One region of the Vibrio sp. R10-SG3-ISO3 genome, then DNA from elsewhere that is predicted to be linked to it. Evidence: predicted binding sites of a transcription regulator. Region 1 holds the regulator's gene; each other region holds the start of a gene.
What was found. Region 1 encodes CRP, which controls carbon source genes, mostly activating them, when cyclic AMP is high. Its sites were predicted from a motif close to TGTGANNNNNNTCACA; they were not measured.

Region 1 (5,875 bases):
TTGTCGAGCGTTACAAAACTTCCTGGGACTCCGTTCAATACGTCATACCCAAACAGAGGAAGCGACTGATCTTGCACTTCCACATTTTTTTTAACCTCAGCTTCGGGTTCACTTGGCTGTACTCTCACTGGCTGAGATACGACGTTAACTGACGCTGGAGCCTGTGATGAGGATTCAAGGAGCGACAAGTCAACCCCATACTGGCGTGCCAGTTGCTCCTGCTGAGATTTCGGTAGCTTCTTGAATTGTTCTATTTGAGCTGGTGTAGGCTGATTGGCCAATGAAACTTGACTAATCAAAGTAATGCCTAGTAGTACCAGGTAGTTAAACACCTTCATACAATTTTAGGTCCCTTGCAAACTAATGGTAGGTTAGTAACGATACTCATAACCAAATGAAAAAATAGGCTCATTGTTAGAATAGGTATCCGAGACTACGTCTCGATAGCCCACTCCCAAGTTAAACATCCCTTGCAGATAAGGGATGTAGTAGTCGGTTTTCATCACCCTCTCTTGACCGTTGCTCGAACCTGAATCTCGAGCAACGATACTTAGCCGATGATCATTGGCCAATTGAGCATAAACAGCGACAGATTGACTGTTTCCCCAACTCAATGAGGTCAAGTCACTGATTAACTCATACTCTTTGGGATGAAGTACTTTAACGTAAGCTTCGTCAACATGCTGACTCTCTAAAACCAACGTCCAATCAATATCAAGCAAACGTCTATGACCTTCCCACCCCACAACAAAAGACTGGGTCTCCTGTCCCAAGGAAACCTTTTGAAAGGACGCAAACATTGCATGACTGAGCTCAAACATTTTTGGAAGAGGAACATTGAAATCAATGCCAAATGAGCGGTACGAGGCGCTGGAATCGAAGTCAGTGGATTCGTGATAGTTCAATGACACTTCTGCAAAATTAAACGGTTTCATTGAAAAGCGGTTAGACCATAAGTAGTCCGCCTCACTATCCGTTTCAGAGATCACACTATCCAGTTGCCAATAGCCTAATAGTCCCTGATTGTTTGATACCCATGACACTGATAAAGAAGGCGTCGAATTCCCATATGTGCCTAATTGTAAATTATGTTGCCATGTCGGCCCCCACCAACGTTCAAGGTATCCCAATGCAACTAACGAGTAACCAACATTAAAGGCAATATACGAACCGCTAAAGTCAATATCTTGATCATACTCTATGGGTAGCAAATCTTGCTGGGATATCCTTTGGTTTACGTAGTTCAAGTTAAGCCTGTACGCAAAACGGTCATCTAGATGATTATAGCTAGAGTAAATTCCCCAACTATCACTATCATTAGCGCCATATCCTAAAGACACTAGCGGCCCTGTCTGGTACTTCACTTTCGACATGAATTTACCACGTCCATATTGCGCATTACTCATTGCATGCCGCAACTGTCGATTTGCTACTAAGGCTTGTTCATCTGATATATGATTGTTGGTGAGATCATCGCCGATGCTAAGCCAACGTAGAGGAAATGTACTAACGGGAGAGCTCATCAGGCCAATATTTGAGAGTTGATTGAGTGATGCTCTTAGGAAAGGGTCATGGGACTCTAGCCATGGTGACGCTTTTACACCAAAGGGAAGACAGAAAAGAGACAACACCCACATTAAACCGAAAAATACTTGCAGTGTTACCTCTGAAAACGTGTCTTTTATAAAGAGCCGACGTCCTAAACATCCATTTACCACAATTAGAACCTTTGATTCTCTTTGAATCCCACTGACATAACCTATAATTATTATTAGCTTATTAGAATTTTGGTTTTCGATGAAATGGTGAACTAGCTACAAATAAGCACGCCCGATCATACTGCATCAATCACAAAGATATGCAGTATATAGAGTATTAACATATCAATAAAGTACTTCCCTTCTCATTATACTACGTAGTTAAAATGCCACTTGCGAAAATAAGAATACTGACGAGTAGCAAACTGCTCAAGGGGCACACTCGCCTTCGTTTTGGTGATATAGTGCGAACATACAAGGACAGGTATTACACATAAGGTTTGTCATGTCAGCAAAACACCCCATTATTGCCGTAACGGGCTCTTCCGGTGCGGGCACAACCACGACCTCTGAAGCGTTTCGCAAAATGTTTAACATGATGCGCGTGAAACCGGCTTGGGTGGAAGGGGACAGTTTCCACCGCTTTACGCGCCCAGAAATGGATGTCGAGATCCGCAAAGCGCGCGAGCAAGGACGCCACATCAGCTACTTTGGTCCGCAGGCGAACGACTTCCCTGCGCTGTCTGAGTTTTTTAAGCAGTATGGCAATGAAGGCACAGGGCAAATTCGTCGCTACTTGCACACCTTCGATGAAGCCGTGCCCTACAATCAAATGCCGGGTACCTTCACGCCGTGGCAAGATTTGCCGGAAAATTCTGACATGCTGTTCTACGAAGGACTGCATGGCGGCGTGGTGGATGGTGAGGTCAACGTCGCCCAACACGTCGACTTTTTGATTGGCATGGTACCGATTGTGAACTTGGAGTGGATTCAAAAATTCGTCCGTGACACGCGCGATCGCGGTCACTCACGCGAAGCGGTAATGGACTCGATTGTCCGCTCGATGGATGACTACCTCAACTACATTACCCCGCAATTTTCGCGCACCCACATCAACTTCCAACGCGTGCCGACCGTCGATACGTCCAACCCACTTAACGCTAAAGGCATCCCAAGTTTGGATGAAAGCTTTGTAGTGATCCGCTTGCGCGGCATCAAACAGGTCGACTTCCCATACCTGCTCGCTATGATTGATGGCTCTTTCATGTCGCGCCACAACACTATTGTCGTGCCGGGGGGTAAGATGAGTTTTGCGATGGAGCTCATCGTCAGACCTATCCTACAGCAGCTTATCGAGACGGGTAAAATTGGCTAGCGATCAGTCCTAAGACCCGTTTACTTGTCATACCGTGATCATGTGCACATTTTTGCGTAAACAATCACCAACTTGACACGATTAAAATCAAGAAATCCCTTTTGAAAAAGGCTACTATTTGTAACCGAAACAAAGATGGCTTGCAGCATTGAATAAGTGCTCTTATCCTAAAAAGCCTTGTTCAAGGCTTCGCGCCTTTTACTGGCGCGACAAAAATGGAAAGCGGCAAGCGTACCCTGCAGAGGAAGTGAGATATTATGGTTCTAGGTAAACCTCAAACCGATCCAACATTAGAGTGGTTCCTGTCACATTGTCATATTCATAAGTACCCATCAAAAAGCACATTGATCCACGCCGGTGAGAAAGCAGAGACGCTTTACTACATCGTCAAAGGCTCTGTGGCGGTACTGATTAAAGACGAAGAAGGTAAGGAAATGATCCTTTCTTACCTAAACCAAGGTGACTTTATCGGTGAACTTGGTCTATTTGAAGAAGATCAAGAGCGTACCGCTTGGGTTCGCGCTAAATCACCTTGTGAAGTTGCAGAGATCTCATTCAAGAAATTCCGTCAGCTTATCCAAGTCAACCCTGACATCCTGATGCGTCTATCTGCGCAAATGGCAAGCCGCCTACAAGTGACGAGCCAAAAAGTCGGTGACCTCGCCTTCCTAGACGTGACAGGCCGCATCGCGCAGACGCTACTTAACCTAGCGAAACAGCCAGATGCCATGACGCACCCAGACGGCATGCAAATCAAGATCACGCGTCAAGAGATCGGTCAGATTGTCGGCTGTTCACGTGAGACCGTTGGCCGTATCTTGAAGATGCTTGAAGAGCAAAACCTGATCTCCGCCCACGGTAAAACCATCGTCGTCTACGGCACGCGATAGGGCATTAGAGGCGAGTTCCTAGTGGCTAGTTCCTAGAGAAAACCTTTAAAGATTAAGAAAGCCACCCTGTCTACCAGCGGTGGCTTTTTATTTACCAGTACCCAGTTCCCATCACCCATTTCACCAGCCCCTCTAGCAACTAGGAACTAGGCACTCCCTACCCATTCGTACTCTCAAATATCTTATCCGCTGACGCCGCGACAAACCCTGGGTAGAGCTCACCATTACTCATCGGATAGCGTTTGGCGAATTCGTAGAAGCCGCCTGGGATCACTTGCGTACCGTCACTAAAGCTCACCTCGACTTTGTCTGCCATGGTGGACGATTGCTCAAGCAATACCTCTGGTGAGCCTTTCACTTCGCCACCCGACTCATTGATGACAAAGCCCGCTTGGCGCAGGTGCTCATTCACCGCCGCGACCTCGTCAAATGCCTTGAGCTGATTAACGCTTACGGTGAAATGGTTGGCCCCATAGCCGTGCGCCGCAAGCCATGCTGCGTACTCACTCTCTTGGGCGAGGGTTTGAAAATCTTCATAGCTGAGATCCCACAAACGGCCCGCATACAAAAACTCATGGCTTTGCAGTGCGGATGCCTCCACTTGTGCCACCAGCTTGCTGACAATGCGTTGCAGCGGCGCTGAGCACTCTTCGACTTTCAGCTCACTGATGAACACTTTTGGCAACGTCGGATCGGCGTGCTCGTAGTGCTTGGCGACCAAGTGTTTGCTCTCAAACAGGTAGTCACCGCACGCTTGGTAACCTAGCGCAATAAATGGCGCAGCCAATGTCTCGATACCGAGCGGCGCAATGTTAAAGGTGCGCAGCGCAATATGGTCATTGATCAGCGGCTCATCTTCTTCTAAAAGCTGATGAACCTTGGCCGCTTGAGGACATAGACGGGAAATATAGTCTTGCCACAGTAAATCGAACAGTTGAGCAGGCGTCATAACGTCTCCATGTTAATCGTGAAGCTGAATCGTAAAGCTGGTTCTTTAAAAGAATGGCTTAATCACAAACCTAGCAATGAATCGAACACCTTGGGCTCCAAGCGAGCCCAAGGTGCGTCTTACAGTTCTACACCCGGGCTTAACGTCTCAGGCAGCAAGGTGTGCTCGCCTTCCATCGACGCCATAGGGTAAGCGCAATAATCCGCAGCGTAGTAAGCACTTGGGCGAAGGTTGCCCGAGGCGCCCGGTCCGCCAAACGGCGCATCGCCACTTGCCCCAGTTAATTGGCGGTTGCGATTGACGATCCCTGCACGAATGTGGTCAACAAAGTAGGCCCACTCATCATCATCGGTGGACACCAGCCCAGCAGAGAGACCAAAGCGGGTGTCATTGGCCAGCTCAACGGCGCGCTCAAGACCTTGATAACGCACCACTTGCAGCAGCGGGCCAAAATACTCTTCATCTGGCAGCGCTTCGATGGCCGTGACATCAATAATCCCCGGAGTGACAAACGCCGCCTCGCCCGCTTTCGCTTCCACCAAGCTCACACCACCAAGGCTCTGCAAGTTCGCCTGTGCGTTGAGGATAAAGTGTGCCGCAGCTTTCGAAATTTGTGGGCCCATAAAAGGCGCTGGCTCTGCAAACGGCTGATCGACGCGCAGCTTGCGTGTGGCCTCAACCAAGCGATTGACCAAGGCATCGCCTTTGTCGCCCACAGGCACATAGAGACGTCGCGCACAGGTGCAACGCTGCCCGGCACTGATAAAGGCCGATTGCAAAATGGTGTAGACCGTCGCGTCCAGCTCACCATAGTGCTCACTGATGACCATAGGGTTGTTGCCGCCCATCTCCAGTGCCAGCATCTTGTCTGGCTGACCGGCAAATTGGCGATGCAGCAGGTGACCTGTATTGGCGCTACCAGTAAACAGCAGGCCATCAATGCCTTTCGACTCTGCTAGCGCAATGCCCGTCTCTTTGCCCCCTTGGACTAAGTTGATCACGCCCGCAGGCAATCCCGCTTGTTGCCACAGCTTCATCGCTAGCTCACCGGTCAGCGGCGTTTGCTCTGACGGCTTGAACACCACGGTGTTGCCCGCCAGCAGCGCTGGGACAATGTGACCAT
Region 2 (5,875 bases), on a different contig from region 1:
ACAAAACGCGCAGGCGTTTGGTACGGGTCATGATCGATACCACCAACGGGTTCTTCATTGGCCGAGTAGTTGACGTGTTGGCACAAAATGTAGCCGCTGTGGGCTTCACCCGTGGCAAACCACAATACGCCGTTATTGCTTTTCGGTTGCAGGGTGACGTAGTGAGATGCGAGTTCGTAGTGTTTAGCGTGGTTGACCCAACGAGCGTCAATCATGGCAAGCTTGCGTCGGCAGCGGCTGGCGATATGGTCAACATGGTCATAAAAGGTTTTGGGGTTGATGGAAAGCTTGCGGCAGATTTCACGCACGGAATAACCCGTAAACAGTAACCCAAGCAGGTTTTCTTGAAATTGACGTTTTTTGTTCGCCCCTGACCACTTATCGACAAAGGTCGATTGGCACGCTTTGCAACGATAGCGTTGCCTATCACCACTGTAGCCAAACGCGTGGTAGAGGTGTTTATGTGTGTGGACCGAAAGGCCCATGTTGGGACAATCAGGTTGGCGACAAGCGGGCAGCCCATCGCTGTGTAGCTGGCGTAAACGTTGCAGTTCAGTCAGCACATCTTGATTGTTAAGTAAGGGGGGGAAAGCACCGCACTCCCGACATACCATCGCAGGTCGTTTAGGGTTAGCGTGCTGCACAACGTAACGATGCGCATCACTCAATCCAAAGTTGTCACACGCCAATGTTTTACAAAAATTGAGCTGTAACCCATCTGCTTCCTTTGGCAGTTTGCCAGTTGTCACTCTCTCCCCCTCGGGACTATCTGGGCAGCCAAGCGGTCACTTGGCTGCAATATCGTTACAGGTTGATGGCGGTTTCTAGCGCCACTTTCATCATGTCATTGAACGATTTTTGACGCTCTTCTGAGCTCAGCTTTTCACCACGGATGATGTGATCAGAGACAGTCAGAATGGTGAGCGCTTTTGCACCAAGGTCAGCGGCAACGCCGTAGATGCCTGCAGCTTCCATATCCACACCAAGGATGCCGAGTTTTTCCATCTTCTCGAAGATGTCTGCTTCTGGTGTGTAGAAGAGATCCGCTGAGAATACGTTACCGACTTTGACTGGCACGTTTTGCGCGCGAGCTTGAGCAACGGCGGTTTCAAGAAGACCGAAGTCCGCAATGGCTGCGAAATCGTGATCGTTAAAACGGATTCGGTTGACTTTTGAGTCTGTGGAGGCGCCCATACCAATCACGACGTCCATCAATTTTACGTCGTCACGTACCGCGCCACAGCTACCGACACGAATCACGTTCTTCACACCGAACTCGGCAATCAACTCATGAACGTAGATACAGCAAGATGGGATGCCCATGCCGTGACCCATCACCGACACTTTTTTGCCTTTGTAGGTGCCTGTGTAGCCAAACATGTTGCGAACGTCACAAACTTGTTTGACGTCATCAAGGAATGTCTCTGCGATGTATTTAGCGCGTAGCGGATCGCCTGGCATCAATACGGTTTCTGCAAAGTCGCCTGGCTGAGCATTAATGTGTGGGGTTGCCATAGTCATTACTCCAAATGGGTCAGTAATCGCTGAGCTGATTACCAATTATGTTGAACTTCAATTCTGTGTTGAGGCAATACTAGCCTTGTCAGCCATTGTTCCTTGAGAGGTTGCTCACAAAATAGGGTGTGCTATGACAATTTAGAGGTATTGATAACCAAATGTGTTGAAAGTGATTTGGCAATCGATTTGCAAAAACGTTTGCTTGGGGAGTGAACCAAAATGGTTGTGTTTGCGTAAAATTGTACAAATAATTTTTTTGTACATGTTTCAAGTGCTGTGCTACTACTTATATGAGAAATTAAGTTATACAAGAAATTAAGTTGTACACATTTGATGGTGATGGGAGCTCAACATGGAAAAGCAAATTACGATCGGTATCAGTTCTTGTGTGCTGGGAGAAAAAGTCCGTTTCGACTCGGGTCATAAGATCAGCAAGTTTGTCACGAAAGAGTTGGCACCGTTTTTTGAATTTATGCCGATATGCCCTGAAGTGGGAATGGGGATGCCGGTTCCTAGGCCGACGATTCGATTGATGTCAAACGACGAGCGCATTGCGCTGGTGGAGACCAAAGATTCGAGTAAAGATCACACGGACGCCATGATTCGCTATTCCCAACAGAAGGTTGCCAGTTTAGTTGATGAAGAGCTATGCGGTTACATCGTTTGTGCTAAATCGCCCACCTGTGGAATGGAGCGCGTTAAAGTGTACCGTAAAGCTGGTGCGGAAAATATCGGGGTCGGACTGTATACACAGCAGTTGATGGAGCAGATGCCATGGCTACCCGTTGAGGAAGATGGACGGCTCAATGATCCTGTGTTGAAAGAGAACTTCATTACCCGCGTCTATACCCTACGTGATTTTTATGACTCAATGGGTGAGACGCCGACCCGTGGCAAAATCATCGCTTTCCACTCGCGTTACAAGTTGACCTTAATGGCTCATCACCCTGAAGCGTACAAAGAGCTTGGGCGCATGGTTGCCAACATCAAAGAGTACGACATCGAAGAGTTTTACCACTTGTACCGTACCGCGTTGATGCAAGCGGTGGCCAATCGCGCCAGTCGTAAAAACAACACCAACGTGCTGATGCACATCCAAGGTTACTTTAAGCGTCATCTCGACAAAGAACAAAAGTCTGAGCTGCGCCGAGTGATCGACGAATACCGTGTGGGTTTGCTGCCTTTGTTGGCTCCGCTAACGCTCATTAAACATTATCTATCCACTCATCCCGATGAATACTTGGCAAAGCAAAAGTTCCTGCAGCCCCACCCACAGGAGTTAAGACTGCGTTATGGTCTGTGAAAAAAATTGGTATGCGATTCGAGAGGTCTCGGATTTAACCGGCGTTAAGCCTGTGACGCTGCGAGCGTGGCAGCGTCGCTATAACTTGATCCAACCGGAGCGCACTGAAAAAGGCCACAGACTCTACACGGATGAGCACATTGCACTCATCAATGAGATTCAAGGCTGGCTCGCGAAAGGGATTTCGATTGGTAAAGTCAAAGCCCTGATCGGGTCTGATTTGCCAGATGAAGCGCTAGATGTCGGCAGTTTAGAGGCAGTAGAGGAGGTGCTTGAAGCGCTGACTAACCTCAACACCAAGCGTGCAGAGAGTGTGATTAATGGTGTGCTGAAAGAGTATCCTCTTGAGTTGGTTGAGCGTCAGTTCATCACGCCAACGCTCAATGCGCTCGCTCTAGTGAAACAAAGTCTGCGATCTTTGCATCTTGGTCTGTTTAATACCTTGATGGTCACCAAGCTCAACCAGATCATTGAGGCGGAAAACAAGGTGGCCCATCGCGGTAAATGTTTGGCAATCAATCTCGATGCGGCGCGCGATATTCACACCCAACTGTGGGCCCTGAGTCTGGTCAGTCAAGGCTATCGGGTCTTGATGATTGATGGCGTCGAGGATCTGTCGGGCCTCTTAGAGCACACCGCCGTTCACCGCTTTGAACAACTGGCGTTTTACAGTGCCACGAAACCGAGTGAATCTCAGCTCAGCGTGATCAAAGAGTTAGAAGCGCAGCATGGGCAAGTCTCGCTGTCAGAAATGATCGAATTGGTAAGGAGAGCGTTTTGAATATTGTTTGGTTTCGCCGTGATTTACGTGTTGAAGACAATCATGCCTTAGTGAGCGCCGTGAATCGAGGTCAACCGGTCGTGGCGTTATACATCGCAACGCCTGGTACCTGGCAAACCCATGATCATAGTCCAAGGCAAGCGGATCTCATCTACCGTCGCTTGCACGAGTTAAAGACGGAATTAGCCGAACTCGACATCCCGCTTTATTATGCGCAAGTCGAGACCTTCGCAGACAGCGCAGCGCTGGTGGCTGAGTTGGCACTGCAAGCCAAAGCAACGGGTCTGTATCTAAATAATGAGTATGAACTGAATGAACGTCGCCGCGATGAAGCGCTGGAGGAGGCATTGAGTTCAACTTCTGTGGACGTGCATCGCTTTGATGATAAATGTATTTTTCCGCCTGGCTCAGTGCGCAACAAGCAAGGCGACTATTTCAAAGTCTTCACCCCTTACAAGCGCGCTTATTTAAGTAAACTCTATAGTGAAGGATTCCACATCCAGACCTTCAAAGCGACGCCGTGTGCAGGGGTGTTGCAACACCAAGATGTCGCCTTGTTGGATGAGGCGAGTCCGTTCAGTTACCCGCGTGAACCGAGCGAGCGATACAGTGTCAAGACTCGAGACATCATCGCTACCTTGAGAGAGTTTGTGCAGAGCAAAGCGGATGAGTATGGTGACAAGCGGGATTTCCCGGCGTTGGATAATACCAGCCAGCTGTCCCCGTATCTGGCGATTGGGGCGCTGTCTGTGCGTCAATGCATGGCGCGCTTAATGTATCAGCAAACGCTGCCACTCAGTGGTGGGCGAGAAGTGTGGCAAAGCGAGCTCGTATGGCGAGAGTTCTATCAGCACTTGCTCCACTTTGAACCCAAACTGTCGAGAGGGGAGAGTTTTAATGCTTGGGGAGAGGAGCTGAGGTGGCAAAATAACCCCAAACACATTGAGGCTTGGAAGCGCGGTGAGACAGGCTACCCTATTGTCGATGCGGCGATGAGGCAACTGAATGAAACGGGCTGGATGCACAATCGACTGCGCATGGTTGTGGCGAGCTTTTTGGTTAAAGATCTGCACGTCGATTGGCGTATTGGCGAGCGCTACTTTATGCGTCAACTGATTGATGGTGATTACGCTGCAAATAATGGTGGATGGCAGTGGTGCGCGTCAACGGGGTGTGATGGTCAGCCTTACTTTCGTATTTTTAACCCGACCTCTCAAGGTGAGCGCTTTGATGCTCGTGGCGCGTTTATTCGCCGCTGGGTGCCAGAGTTGAGTTCAGTGCCAGACAAATACATCCACACACCCTGGTCTGACCCGGGGTTAAATTGTCGTCAATATCCTCAACCAATAGTTGATCATAAGAGTGCAAGAGCGATAACCTTAGAGATCTACAAAGAAGCAAAGGGAAACTAAATGCTGCGTAAATGGGTGTCTTTGTGTGCCCTAGTCACACCCTGGTTTGCGTTTTCTGCGACCTACGAATTACCCGGTGAAGAGAGTCGTCTTGTCGGGCGTACTCAGTATCACCAAGTGGTTGAAGGTGAAACATTGGCGGAAATTGCTAAACGTTATGATGTTGGTTTTCTCTCCTTGATGGCCGCGAATAAAGGGGTCGATCCCTTTTTGCCCGCCGCCGACCATGTGTTGACGATTCCTACGCAAGTGATCTTGCCCAATGTCGAGAGACAGGGCGTAGTGATCAATCTCGCGGAGCTGAGGTTGTACTATTTCGAACCTGAAAAAGGCGTGGTGCACATCTTCCCGGTTGGGATTGGTCGAATCGGTCGTGATACTCCCACCATGACAACCAGCATTAGCCAAAAGCGCGCCAACCCAACTTGGACGCCGCCGGCTTCCATTCGTAAAGAGTATTTGGCGAAGGGGATTGAGTTGCCGCCTGTGGTGTCCGCAGGCCCTGAAAACCCGCTTGGTGAGTACGCGCTCCGCTTGGCCTATGGTGTCGGAGACTATCTGATCCACGGAACCAACAAAGACTTTGGCATCGGTCTACGTGTTAGTGCTGGCTGTATTCGAATGGAGCCCAAAGATATTGAGTGGCTTTTCTCTCAAGTCAATGTGGGCACTAAGGTGCAAGTCATCAATGACCCAGTGAAAGTGGCGTTGGAGCCAGACAGAAGCGTCTTTATTGAAGCGCATGAGCCCCTGACACGAAGTGATGGCAGCAAGACGGTGCTGACTGTTCCGCAAGAGCTCACTTGGTGGCTCGATGAGTTTCAGCATTCTGATTCCAAAGCGAAAGCAGCGATCCTTGCG
Region 3 (5,875 bases), on a different contig from region 1:
CTCAAGATCAAAACGTAGGCCTTTTTGCGAGGCCATCAGCGCAGAGATACTCTCCATCTCTGCCACGAACTCTTCAAAGTTCATCGGCTCTGGATAGAGCTCCAATTTGCGACGATCAAACTTATCCATATCGATGATATCGTTGAAGATATTCCCGAGCGTAATCGCGCTGACGTTAATGGTTTGCATGTGCTTGCGCTGCTCTTCACTGAGCTGCGTATCAAGCAACATGCGGCTCAATCCCACAATCCCATTCAGCGGGGTGCGCAGTTCATGGCTGATGGTGGAGATAAACGTGGTTTTATCGCGACTGGCTTTCTCCAGCGACTCTTCATGACGTTTACGCTCGGTGATATCGCGGCCAAAACCCACCAGCCCTAAATGACGACCGTCCTTACTGTAAAACGGCACTTTGCGCAGCTCAAAGTAATTTTTTCGCCCATCTGGATATTCCAGCCACTGCTCGTAGGTCAACGCGCGATTGTCGGCAAACACCTTTTGGTCGGTATCGACAATCGGTTCCGCTATTTCTCGGCTATAAACATCCCAAGGGGTTAAACCGACTAACTGGCTCTCTTTCTTACCAGTCAACTCTTCCATCGCTCGGTTACATCCAGAGAAGACCCCATCGGCGTTACGATAATAGATAAGATCGGGCGAGGCATCGATGAAGGATCGCAGCAGCGCGGTGCGCTCCGCCAACTCGACTTGAGTACGCTCACGTTGATAGACCTCATTTTCAAGATCTTTCATCGCTTCTTCGCGCGCCGATTCGGCTTTGATCCGCTCTTCAATTTCTTGATTGAGTTTTTCGATGTTTTGTTGAAGTTTGTAGTTCAGCTCTTGGTCTCTTGAACGCATGTCTTTGAGTTTAGAGACGAGCTTGGATAAGCGTTGACGAGACTCTTCAAGCTGATCCACCACCACAGAAAGAAAATAGACCGCCCAAGGTGTGATCAGTAGACCAAAGAAGACTGAGCGAACGATGTCAATATCATCCACGTGGCCACTTAACACCAGCGTGATCCCCACCTGGACCACCACGGCCAGTGCCACCAACGCCAAAGCAAGCAAAATTGAGAAACGTAAAATGCCAAGTTTGACCAAGAGGTCGACATAATACTGAGCGAGGTTTTTTATCGGTTTCATTAAACGCTCCGAGCCTAGAATCACCACTGCCTCATGATGGACAGTGGTTTCATACTACCTGTTTTGCCCTTGGGCTGCTAAAGCTTCTCTGACTCGGGAACGTTTAAATGTGGGATGTGTGAAGCGACAAGGCTTAGGGCGTGGCAAGTGGCGGCGCTGTGTAAACGAATGGACGCTCAATCAACGAACCTTGCGCACCCAACGCATTGAGTGAACGACCAATTTCCGTCATCGCCAGCCAGCGGTTTTCACACCAAAGCGGTGCCAACAAGGTAGGTCTGCGTGCCGCCGAAGAGACGCGATGATAGACCACTTCCGGTGGCGTCATGCGGATCATTTCACTGGCAATAGCAACATATTCATCAAGCTCAGGCGCCTGCAGTTTACCAGCTCGCCACGCTTTAGCCATGGTACTGCCTTCTACAATGTGCAAGCCGTGCAGTTTGATGCCATCGGTACCCACCGCCAACACTTGGTGCAAAGTCTCCAGGTTGTCATCGCGTGTTTCGCGCGGCAAACCCACAATCAGGTGAGTACACACTTTGATCCCGAGCGCTCTAGCGCGCTCAGTGATGCGCGCATAACACTCAAAGTCGTGGCCACGGTTGATGCGTTTAAGGGTGTCGTTGTTGGCGGTTTGTAAGCCAAGCTCTAGCCAGATTTCATAGCCTTGCTCAACGTAGTCAGAGAGCAGTTCAAGCACCGCATCAGGCACACAATCTGGCCGCGTCCCTACGCACAATCCGACGATGTCCGCCGCTTTGAGCGCCTCTTCATACATCGACTTGAGCACTTGCACCTCAGCGTAGGTACTGGTGTAAGCCTGAAAATAAGCCAGATACTTGTTCGCGCGGCGAATCTCCCCCGCTCGGTCAGTGAGTTGGGCTTGAATGCTTTTTACTTGAGCTTGCTCATCAGCAAACGAAGCGACATTGCAAAAGGTACAGCCACCACGGCCAATCGTCCCGTCGCGATTCGGGCAACTGAACCCACCGTGCAAGGTCAGCTTGTGCACTTTCTCTTTATAGCGACGCTGGAGATCTTGACCAATGGTATTGACTAATTCGTGTAGCTGCATTTCCCACCCAAACGTAAATAAATCTCATTAAGATTTATGTAAAAAAATTACAATCATGAAAATAATTCGGGGAGGAATCTACCGATTTCAAACAGGCGCAACTTTAATCAGAGTCAATAAACATTCATTAAATACAGGCATTTCGCTAAATGTTACGCAAAAGTTAAACGCAATGGTGCATGTTCATGCGAAAAAAGTGGGCGACAAGGGCGAGTTTTCATTGCATTTGCTGCTGACAAAATTGTAGGATACTTACAGTTTTTGTGATTTTTATTACAGACAAAATTGCAAAATCATCGGCGGTATCCACCTCCCACCTATATAAATCACTACATAGTGACAATAAAAACATGGATATCACCAAGGATTGTTTTTCTCGCAATATTTTTCCTGCGAGATACGGAACGGAATCTAAGTCTCCCACCTCGGTTGACTTCGAATCATACAAATCAAGGACAAGACGCCCCTGCGGATTAGGGTAATTGCGTCTAATTGAACTGGAAGGATGTATCTATGGTAGATAGAGAGCAAAGTTCTCAGGGTCTATATACTCCAGAACTGGAGCATGACGCCTGTGGTATCGGTTTTGTTGCTCACCTGAAAAACCGTAAATCACACGAAGTTGTGACTCAAGCACTCGATATGCTCGCTCGCATGGAACACCGCGGTGGTCAAGGTTGTGACCCTTGTAGTGGTGATGGTGCGGGTATCTTGTTGCAAAAACCCCATGAATTTCTTTTAGAAGAAGCAGTAAAGCTCGGTATCAAACTGCCTTCTTTTGAAAAATACGGCGTTGGCGTGGTTCTCTTCCCGAAAGATGAATACAAACGCGAGCAATGTCGTGACATCTTAGAGCGAAACGCCAAGCGTCTCGACCTAGAAATCATTGGCTACCGCGTACTGCCAACCGACAACTCTATGATCGGCGCCGATCCTCTCAGCACTGAGCCTCAGTTCGAGCACGTGTTTGTCACTGGCGGCCCAGGTATGACGCCAGAAGAGCTTGAGCGCAAGCTGTACGTGCTGCGTAACTACACGGTACGCGTCTGCCTTGAGAGCGTGTCGAACATTGGTGATGATTTCTACATCAACTCCATGTCTTACAAAACCTTGGTGTATAAGGGTCAGTTGACCACAGAGCAAGTGCCTCAATACTTCCTCGACCTGCAAAACCCAACCATGGTGACGGCGCTAGCCTTGGTACACTCTCGCTTCTCTACTAACACCTTCCCGAAATGGCGTCTGGCGCAACCTTTCCGTTATATCGCCCACAACGGTGAGATCAACACCGTTCGCGGTAACTTAAACTGGATGAAAGCCCGTGAGGCGATCATCGAGTCGGATCTGTTTACACAAGCAGAAATCGACATGCTATTGCCTATCTGTCAAGAAGGCAGCTCGGACTCTTCAAACTTCGATATGGCGCTTGAGCTACTGGTCCTCTCAGGTCGTAGCTTGCCACACGCATTGATGATGATGATCCCAGAGGCATGGCAAGAAAACAAAACCATGGATCCGACACGTCGCGCGTTCTACCAGTATCACGCAAACATCATGGAACCTTGGGACGGCCCAGCGTCAGTCTGCTTTACCGATGGTGTCCAAGTAGGTGCAACGCTCGATCGTAACGGCCTGCGCCCGTCTCGCTACACCGTGACCAAAGACAACTTCCTTGTGATGGCGTCTGAGTCTGGTGTTGTGGATATTGCCCCAGAGAACGTCGAGTTCCGCGGCCGCTTGCAGCCAGGTCGTATCTTCGTTGCGGACTTAGAGCAAGGTCGCATTATCTCTGACGAAGAAGTCAAAGATACCATCGCAGGCGCTCAGCCTTACGAACAATGGGTGAAAGATAACCTACTTAGCCTGAAGAAACTGCCTGATGCGAGCAACCAGTTCAGCCAGCCTTCTCCAGAGCGCCTTCTCCATCGTCAACAAGCGTTTGGTGTCAGCACTGAAGAAGTGAATGAAATCATTGTTCCAATGGCGAAAGAAGGCAAAGAGCCACTGTCTGCCATGGGCGCAGACTGGCCATTGGCTGTCTTGTCTCACCAGTCTCAGCATCTATCCAACTACTTTAAGCAGTTGTTTGCTCAGGTTACCAACCCACCGATCGACCCGATCCGTGAGCGTATGGTGATGTCACTCAATACCTACCTAGGTAAAGATCATAACCTGCTGACTGAAACTCCGCTTCACTGTCAAAAAGTGGAACTGGAATCTCCAGTGCTCGCGAACTCTGAGCTAGAGAAATTGCGTGCGATCGACAACGAACACCTACAGGCGAAAACGCTCGATATCGTGTTCCAAGCCAATGAAGATCAAGGCAAACTAGAGCGTGCATTGAAGCGTATCTGTCAATACGCCGAAGATGCGGTGGTCGATGGCTACTCGATCATCCTACTCACAGACCGCGCAGTGAACTCAAACCACGCGGCTATTCCAGCCATGTTGGCCGTCGGCGCCGTTCACCATCACCTGATCCGCAAAGGTCTACGCGCGAAGTGTGACATTGTGGTTGAAACCGGTGATGCGCGTGAAACGCACCATTTCGCGACGCTACTTGGCTACGGCGCCAATGCCGTCAACCCGTACTTGGTAATTGAGACCATTGTTGAGCTGCAACGCACCAAGAAGCTCGATCCAGAAGCCAGCCCACGCGATCTGTTTGATAACTATCGCAAGGCGATCAACGGCGGCCTGCTGAAGATCTTCTCTAAAATGGGCATTTCAACCTTGCAGTCTTACCATGGCGCACAGATCTTTGAAGCGCTTGGTATCCACAAATCCGTGGTCGACAAATACTTCACGGGTACCGTCTCTCGTATTCAAGGTTTGACGCTCGATGACATCGCAAAAGAAGTCCTCATTCGTCACCGTGTCGGTTACCCCCAACGCGAAATCCCAGTGCAAATGTTGGATGTCGGCGGCGTCTACCAGTGGAAACAGCGTGGTGAAAAGCACCTCTTCAATCCTGAGACGATTTCGCTGTTGCAACAATCAACACGCAACAAAGATTACGATCAATTCAAGCAATACGCGGCCGCGGTGGATAAGCAAGGCGACAACGCGGTGACGCTGCGTAGCCAGTTGGAGTTTGTTAAGCACCCTGCTGGCTCAATTCCCATCGACGAAGTAGAACCGATTGAAAGCATCGTGAAACGCTTCGCTACCGGCGCGATGTCGTTTGGTTCGATCTCTTACGAGGCGCACTCAACACTGGCCGTTGCGATGAACCGATTGGGCGCGAAGTCTAACTCGGGCGAAGGTGGTGAAGACCCAATGCGCTTTGAGCGCAAAGAAAACGGTGACTGGGAACGCTCAGCTATCAAGCAGGTCGCGTCTGGTCGCTTTGGGGTGACTTCATACTACCTCACTAACGCAGACGAACTGCAAATCAAGATGGCGCAAGGCGCGAAACCGGGTGAAGGCGGTCAGCTTCCGGGTGACAAAGTCGATGATTGGATCGGCGCCACTCGTCACTCAACACCGGGCGTCGGTCTGATTTCTCCACCGCCACACCACGATATTTACTCTATCGAGGATTTGGCTCAGCTGATCTACGACTTGAAGAACGCGAACCGCGCTGGCCGCGTGAACGTCAAATTGGTCTCCGAAGCCGGTGTCGGCACGATTGCCTCTGGCGTTGCG
Region 4 (5,875 bases), on a different contig from region 1:
GTTATCGCGAAGTGGTGTTACCCGCGTCTCCTCATACAGACACTGAGATGCGCTGGCTTTTCTCACTCTGCCTTTTCCCTTAGACTAAACGCGTCATCGACCTGCAGTGAAAGACTGAATGAGACCCACCATCGCCCGAGTCGCGTTACCCGTACCACTAGATAAACAGTTTGACTATCAAATCCCTGGACACCTTTTTCCAGTGATCGGTGGGCGCGTGTCTGTGCCTTTTGGCCGTCAAACCTTAGTCGGTATCGTGACAGCCTTGGTGCAGCAGTCATCGCTGCCGATGGACAAAATCAAGCCGATTAAGCAGGTGCTCGACAGTCAACCTGTTTGGCCTGACTCGTTATATACCTTGTTGCACTGGTGCAGCCACTTTTACCAATATCCACTTGGCGACACCTTAGCCAATGCGATGCCCAGCGCCCTGCGTAAGGGAAAACCGGCCGACTTTACCGCCGTGGTGGAATGGCAACTGACGCCAACCGGACGCGATCAATTGATGCATGGATTTGGCCGAGCGGTTAAGCAAGCCAAAGTGATGCAGATGCTGCAACACGGACCGACGTCACACCAACGTTTTATTGATGAAGAGGTCAGCACTAGCGTGCTGCGCACGTTGACAGACAAAGGTTGGATTGAGTCGATTGAGCGCAAGCCTCATTTTGCCAAGTGGGGCACTGACATTGAAGCCGATGTCGAGAAACCAAAGCTGAATGAAGAGCAAGCAATCGCTATCGCGACGGTCAACAGTTTCAGCGGTTTTGGCTGCTTTTTGCTCGAAGGGGTGACCGGTTCAGGCAAAACCGAGGTATATCTCAACATGATTAAGCCAGTCCTCGAACGGGGTCAGCAGGCTTTGGTGTTGGTGCCGGAAATCGGTCTGACGCCGCAAACCATCAATCGCTTTCGAAAGCGTTTTAACGTGCCGATTGAGGTAGTACATTCTGGATTGAATGACACCGAGCGTCTCAATGCCTGGCTGTGTGCGCGCGATAAAGTGGCCGGCATTGTGATTGGGACGCGATCTGCATTGCTGACACCTTTTGCTGATCTGGGCATTATTATTGTCGATGAAGAGCACGATAGCTCTTACAAGCAGCAAGATAGCTTGCGCTACCATGCGCGCGATGTGGCGGTCATGCGCGCCAACAAAGAGCAGATCCCGATTGTGCTTGGTTCAGCAACGCCCGCGTTAGAAACGCTGCACAATGCGCTGTCTGGCAAATATCATCATCTGCATTTGTCTCGCCGAGCAGGCAGTGCGGTGCCCACCACCAATCAAGTGATTGACGTCAAAGGGCTCTATTTAGAGGGGGGCCTCTCTGCGCCACTGATCGCTCAAATGCGCAAGCACCTCAACGCAGGCAATCAGGTGATGCTGTTTTTAAATCGACGCGGCTTTTCCCCGGCTCTGATGTGTCACGAATGTGGCTGGATCGCGGAATGCAAGCGCTGCGACGCCTACTACACCTACCATCAGCACAGCAGCGAAATTCGCTGTCACCACTGTGGCTCTCAGCAGCCGACGATCCACCAGTGCCAAGGGTGTGGTTCCACTCAACTGGTCACTGTTGGGGTGGGAACCGAGCAGCTAGAGAAACAACTGCATACGCTCTTTCCAGAGCAGAAAACCATTCGTATTGACCGCGACAGCACGCGGCGCAAAGGCAGCCTAGAAGAGGCGTTAAGCGCCATTCGACGCGGTGAATATCAGATTCTGATCGGCACGCAAATGCTCGCCAAAGGGCACCATTTCCCGGATGTGACGCTGGTGGCGCTGTTGGATGTTGATGGCTCACTCTACAGCAGCGATTTTCGAGCCTCTGAGCGTTTAGCCCAGCTCTTCATTCAGGTGGCAGGCCGAGCGGGGCGTGCCAGCAAACCCGGTGAAGTGTTGTTGCAAACCCACCACCCAGAGCACAGCCTATTGCAAGCACTGCTGAAAAAGAGTTATCGGGACTTCGCCGAGGTGGCCTTAGCAGAGCGAAAACTGGCGGCGTTGCCCCCGTATTCGTTTTTAACGCTGTTTCGTGCGGAGGCGAACCAATCTGAGCTGGTGGAAGAGTTCCTACGCCAAGTCCGCTTTACTTTAGAATCCCACCCTCTGTTTGATTCCGGCTGCATGGTGCTGGGCCCGACACCCGCCCCGCTTGCCAAACGTGCGGGTAAGTTCCGTTGGCAATTACTGCTGCAAACCGAGCAGCGCTCGTTAATGCAAAAGCTGCTGGCCAGTGCTAAGCCGGCTATCGAGTTGCTGCCGAGCGCGAAAAAGGTCCGTTGGTCGGTCGATATCGAGCCTCAAGACTTGAGCTAACACGCCGATTAGTTTAAATAGGGGCAGGGACGATAGGCGCTGTGAGCTGATTTCGTTCTTTTTCATTTATTTGTGATCTGGCTCTCTTTTATAGTTCGGGTTTTGTTAAATATCCCGTAACTTTCTGTTTCGAAATGAATAAACTAGTTGTTTGGAAAGGGATAGGCGAAGCGAACCTTGGCAAGAGCCAAACGATTGCGTTTCGCTGCCAATAAGAGTGGGCATCAGCCTACCATCATCATAAGCGGTGCAGGATTGACCCCGTCATCACCACACCAGACGCTATGATCAAGGCAACAAGGTTTAGGTGGCTAAAGCGCTACATCTTTAATTAAGAGGGTTAATAACTTATGGCGACAATGAAGGATGTTGCCCAGCTTGCGGGAGTGTCGACGGCGACGGTATCACGGGCGTTGATGAATCCCGAGAAAGTCTCTTCTGCGACGAGAAAACGCGTCGAAGAGGCGGTGCTTGAAGCTGGCTACTCACCCAACTCGCTGGCGCGCAATCTGCGTAGAAACGAATCAAAGACCATCATCGCGATCATCCCAGACATTTGCGATCCCTATTACACCGAAATCATTCGTGGCATTGAAGATGCGGCTATGGAGCACGGTTACATCGTATTGCTTGGGGACAGCGGCCAACAAAGAAAGCGTGAAAGCTCTTTTGTGAACTTGGTATTCACTAAGCAGGCCGATGGCATGCTGCTGCTCGGTACGGATTTACCGTTTGATGTTAGCAAGGCAGAACAAAAGAATCTGCCGCCGATGGTCATGGCCTGCGAGTTTGCGCCTGAGTTAGAGTTGCCCACCGTGCATATTGATAACCTCACTTCCGCATTTGAAGCGGTCAACTACCTGACTCAGATGGGGCATCGCCGTGTCGCGCAGATTTCGGGGCCTGAGAGTGCTCTACTGTGTCAGTTCCGTCACCAGGGTTATCAACAAGCGTTGCGCCGCGCAGGCCTAACGATGAACGAACACTATTGCGCAGAAGGCAACTTCACATTTGAAGATGGTGCGAAGGCGATTCGTCAGTTGTTGGCCTTATCTGAGCCGCCGACAGCGGTTTTTTGTCACAATGATATGATGGCGATTGGCGCGATTCAGGAAGCGAAAAAGCTCGGACTTCGCGTGCCACAAGATCTATCGGTTGTGGGTTTTGATGACATTCAGTTTGCGCAATACTGCGATCCACCACTCACGACGATTTCTCAGCCGCGTTATGAAATCGGGCGTCAGGCGATGCTGATGATGCTTGAGATCCTCCGTGGCCACGACGTGCGTGCCGGCTCTCGACTGCTCGAAACAGAACTGGTGATTCGAGATAGCGCCGCGCCGCCGCGCGTCCTCTAGACGACTTGAACGGTCATTGAGCCGCCGGGCGCGCTGGCCGCGCCACTTTGCGGCCAGTTTTGCTGAGCCGCTTCCAATTCCGGTCTGTCCTCACACACAAATCTGCTTTAACATAGCGAGCAGTTGTATTAAATGGTTTGATAATCAGTTGTGGCGAATAGAGATTACGTAAAGCGCGGCAGTAGCCGTAAGCCGACTAAAAAAGCCGCCCCGCGCCGCAAGAAACCGTGGCGCAGTGGTTTGTTGGCCATCGTCTTGGTCTCGGCGTTCGGTTATGGGTTGTATCTACTTAGTAGCGATCCTGAGCCGCCTGCGCCGGTGGTTCAACCCGCGAAGCCTACCCCGAAACCCAAAGCGAAAAGCAGCCAAACTCTCCCTCCTCCGCCAGAAGAGAAGTGGGATTATGTCGAGTCGTTGCCGAGTCGTGAAGTGGAAGTGAAAGCCAAAGAGTTGGTGGTGTCTGAGATCCCTTACATCATGCAGTGCGGCGCGTACAAAACCGCACAGCAAGCTGAAGCGCGTAAGTTGGATATTGCTTTCCAAGGCATCAACAGCAAAATTCGCAAAAAAGAAGACAGCAGTTGGTATCGCGTGGTGCTTGGTCCATACAAATTTAAGCGTGACGCAGAGCGTGATAAGCACAAGTTACAGCGCGCCAAAATCGAGCCTTGTGCGATTTGGAAAGAAGCACAATAAACGCCGACGTCTAATGCGTTCAAAGTGAAAACATCGCCCCGGTTTCTTGTCGGGGCGATGTCTTTTTTACCCTTGAATTCTGTTTTTCATAGCCTCATATAAAGACTAACATCCAAATGAATAAAGTATGAGGCCCCACCGTGACTACCATTGTATCCGTACGTCGTAACAACAAAGTCGTCATTGCTGGTGATGGACAAGTATCACTGGGTAACACAGTGATGAAAGGCAACGCACGTAAAGTTCGCCGTTTGTACAACAACAAGGTACTTGCGGGATTTGCCGGTGGTACTGCCGACGCGTTTACCTTGTTCGAACGTTTTGAAAGTAAGTTGCAAATGCACCAAGGTCATTTGACTAAAGCGGCGGTTGAGCTGGCCAAAGATTGGCGCAGTGACCGTGCGCTGCGCAAGCTTGAAGCTTTGTTGGCCGTCGCTGATGAGACGGCATCGTTGATCATTACCGGTAATGGTGATGTGGTGCAGCCAGAAAACGATTTGATCGCGATTGGTTCTGGGGGCAACTTTGCGCAAGCGGCAGCGACGGCGCTGCTCGAAAACACCGAACTCGACGCCCGTGACATCGCGGAAAAGTCGCTCAAAATTGCTGGTGATATCTGTGTGTTCACCAACCATCACCACACTATCGAAGAACTAGAAATCCCGCACAGCGCTGCGAAGTAAAAAGCAAGATAGTGGTCACTACATTTAAGGAATTCAATTATGTCTGAAATGACTCCTCGCGAAATCGTCCACGAACTGAATCGCCACATCATTGGCCAAGAAAACGCAAAACGCTCTGTGGCGATCGCGCTCCGTAACCGCTGGCGTCGTATGCAGCTAGAAGAAGGCTTGCGCAGCGAAGTAACACCGAAGAACATTCTGATGATAGGGCCAACGGGTGTGGGTAAAACTGAAATTGCCCGTCGCTTAGCCAAGTTAGCCAATGCGCCCTTCATCAAAGTTGAAGCCACAAAGTTCACGGAAGTGGGCTACGTGGGCAAAGAGGTGGAGACCATCATTCGTGATTTGACCGATGTGGCGGTCAAAATGACGCACCAACAGGCGATGGAAAAAGTGAAGTTCCGCGCCGAGGAGCAAGCCGAGGAGCGCATTCTTGATGCGCTATTGCCGCCAGCACGCGATGCTTGGGGTCAGAATGAGCAGCAAGACGAGAGTTCGTCGAATACTCGTCAAGTGTTCCGCAAAAAACTCCGTGAAGGCAAACTTGACGACAAAGAGATTGAGATTGATGTCGCTGCGCCGCAAATGGGCGTCGAGATCATGGCGCCTCCTGGCATGGAGGAGATGACCAATCAGCTTCAAGGCATGTTCGCCAACTTAGCCGGTGATACTAAGAAGAAGCGTAAGCTGAAAATTAAAGATGCGTTCAAAGCGGTGACCGAAGAAGAAGCCGCGAAGCTGGTCAATCAAGAAGAGCTCAAAGAACAAGCGATCTTTAACGTCGAAAACAACGGCATCGTGTTTATCGATGAGATTGA

Region 2: a site for CRP is predicted at 1,619-1,634, ahead of deoD (purine-nucleoside phosphorylase). Genes of this name have one in related genera too.
Region 3: a site for CRP is predicted at 2,490-2,505, ahead of gltB (glutamate synthase large subunit). Genes of this name have one in related genera too.
Region 4: a site for CRP is predicted at 2,392-2,407, ahead of cytR (DNA-binding transcriptional regulator CytR). Genes of this name have one in related genera too.

Annotation. Positions count from the first base shown of each region.
Region 1 covers NZ_JCBDHE010000030.1:61,307-67,181, forward strand. Annotated here, with positions in the region: gene AC6R1A_RS07200 (SLBB domain-containing protein) at 1-338, opposite strand, end outside; gene AC6R1A_RS07205 (capsule assembly Wzi family protein) at 372-1,718, opposite strand; gene AC6R1A_RS07210 (phosphoribulokinase) at 2,044-2,913, shown strand; gene crp (cAMP-activated global transcriptional regulator CRP) at 3,171-3,803, shown strand; gene AC6R1A_RS07220 (DUF1338 domain-containing protein) at 3,961-4,752, opposite strand; gene astD (succinylglutamate-semialdehyde dehydrogenase) at 4,872-5,875, opposite strand, start outside.
Region 2 covers NZ_JCBDHE010000023.1:16,768-22,642, reverse strand. Annotated here, with positions in the region: gene AC6R1A_RS05985 (transposase) at 1-749, opposite strand, end outside; gene deoD (purine-nucleoside phosphorylase) at 805-1,515, opposite strand; gene AC6R1A_RS05975 (YbgA family protein) at 1,871-2,821, shown strand; gene AC6R1A_RS05970 (MerR family transcriptional regulator) at 2,811-3,602, shown strand; gene phrB (deoxyribodipyrimidine photo-lyase) at 3,599-5,014, shown strand; gene AC6R1A_RS05960 (L,D-transpeptidase family protein) at 5,015-5,875, shown strand, end outside.
Region 3 covers NZ_JCBDHE010000016.1:67,483-73,357, reverse strand. Annotated here, with positions in the region: gene arcB (aerobic respiration two-component sensor histidine kinase ArcB) at 1-1,149, opposite strand, end outside; gene mnmL (tRNA modification radical SAM protein MnmL/YtqA) at 1,283-2,227, opposite strand; gene gltB (glutamate synthase large subunit) at 2,741-5,875, shown strand, end outside.
Region 4 covers NZ_JCBDHE010000002.1:11,600-17,474, forward strand. Annotated here, with positions in the region: gene priA (primosomal protein N') at 119-2,320, shown strand; gene cytR (DNA-binding transcriptional regulator CytR) at 2,671-3,678, shown strand; gene AC6R1A_RS00135 (SPOR domain-containing protein) at 3,829-4,374, shown strand; gene hslV (ATP-dependent protease subunit HslV) at 4,515-5,057, shown strand; gene hslU (ATP-dependent protease ATPase subunit HslU) at 5,097-5,875, shown strand, end outside.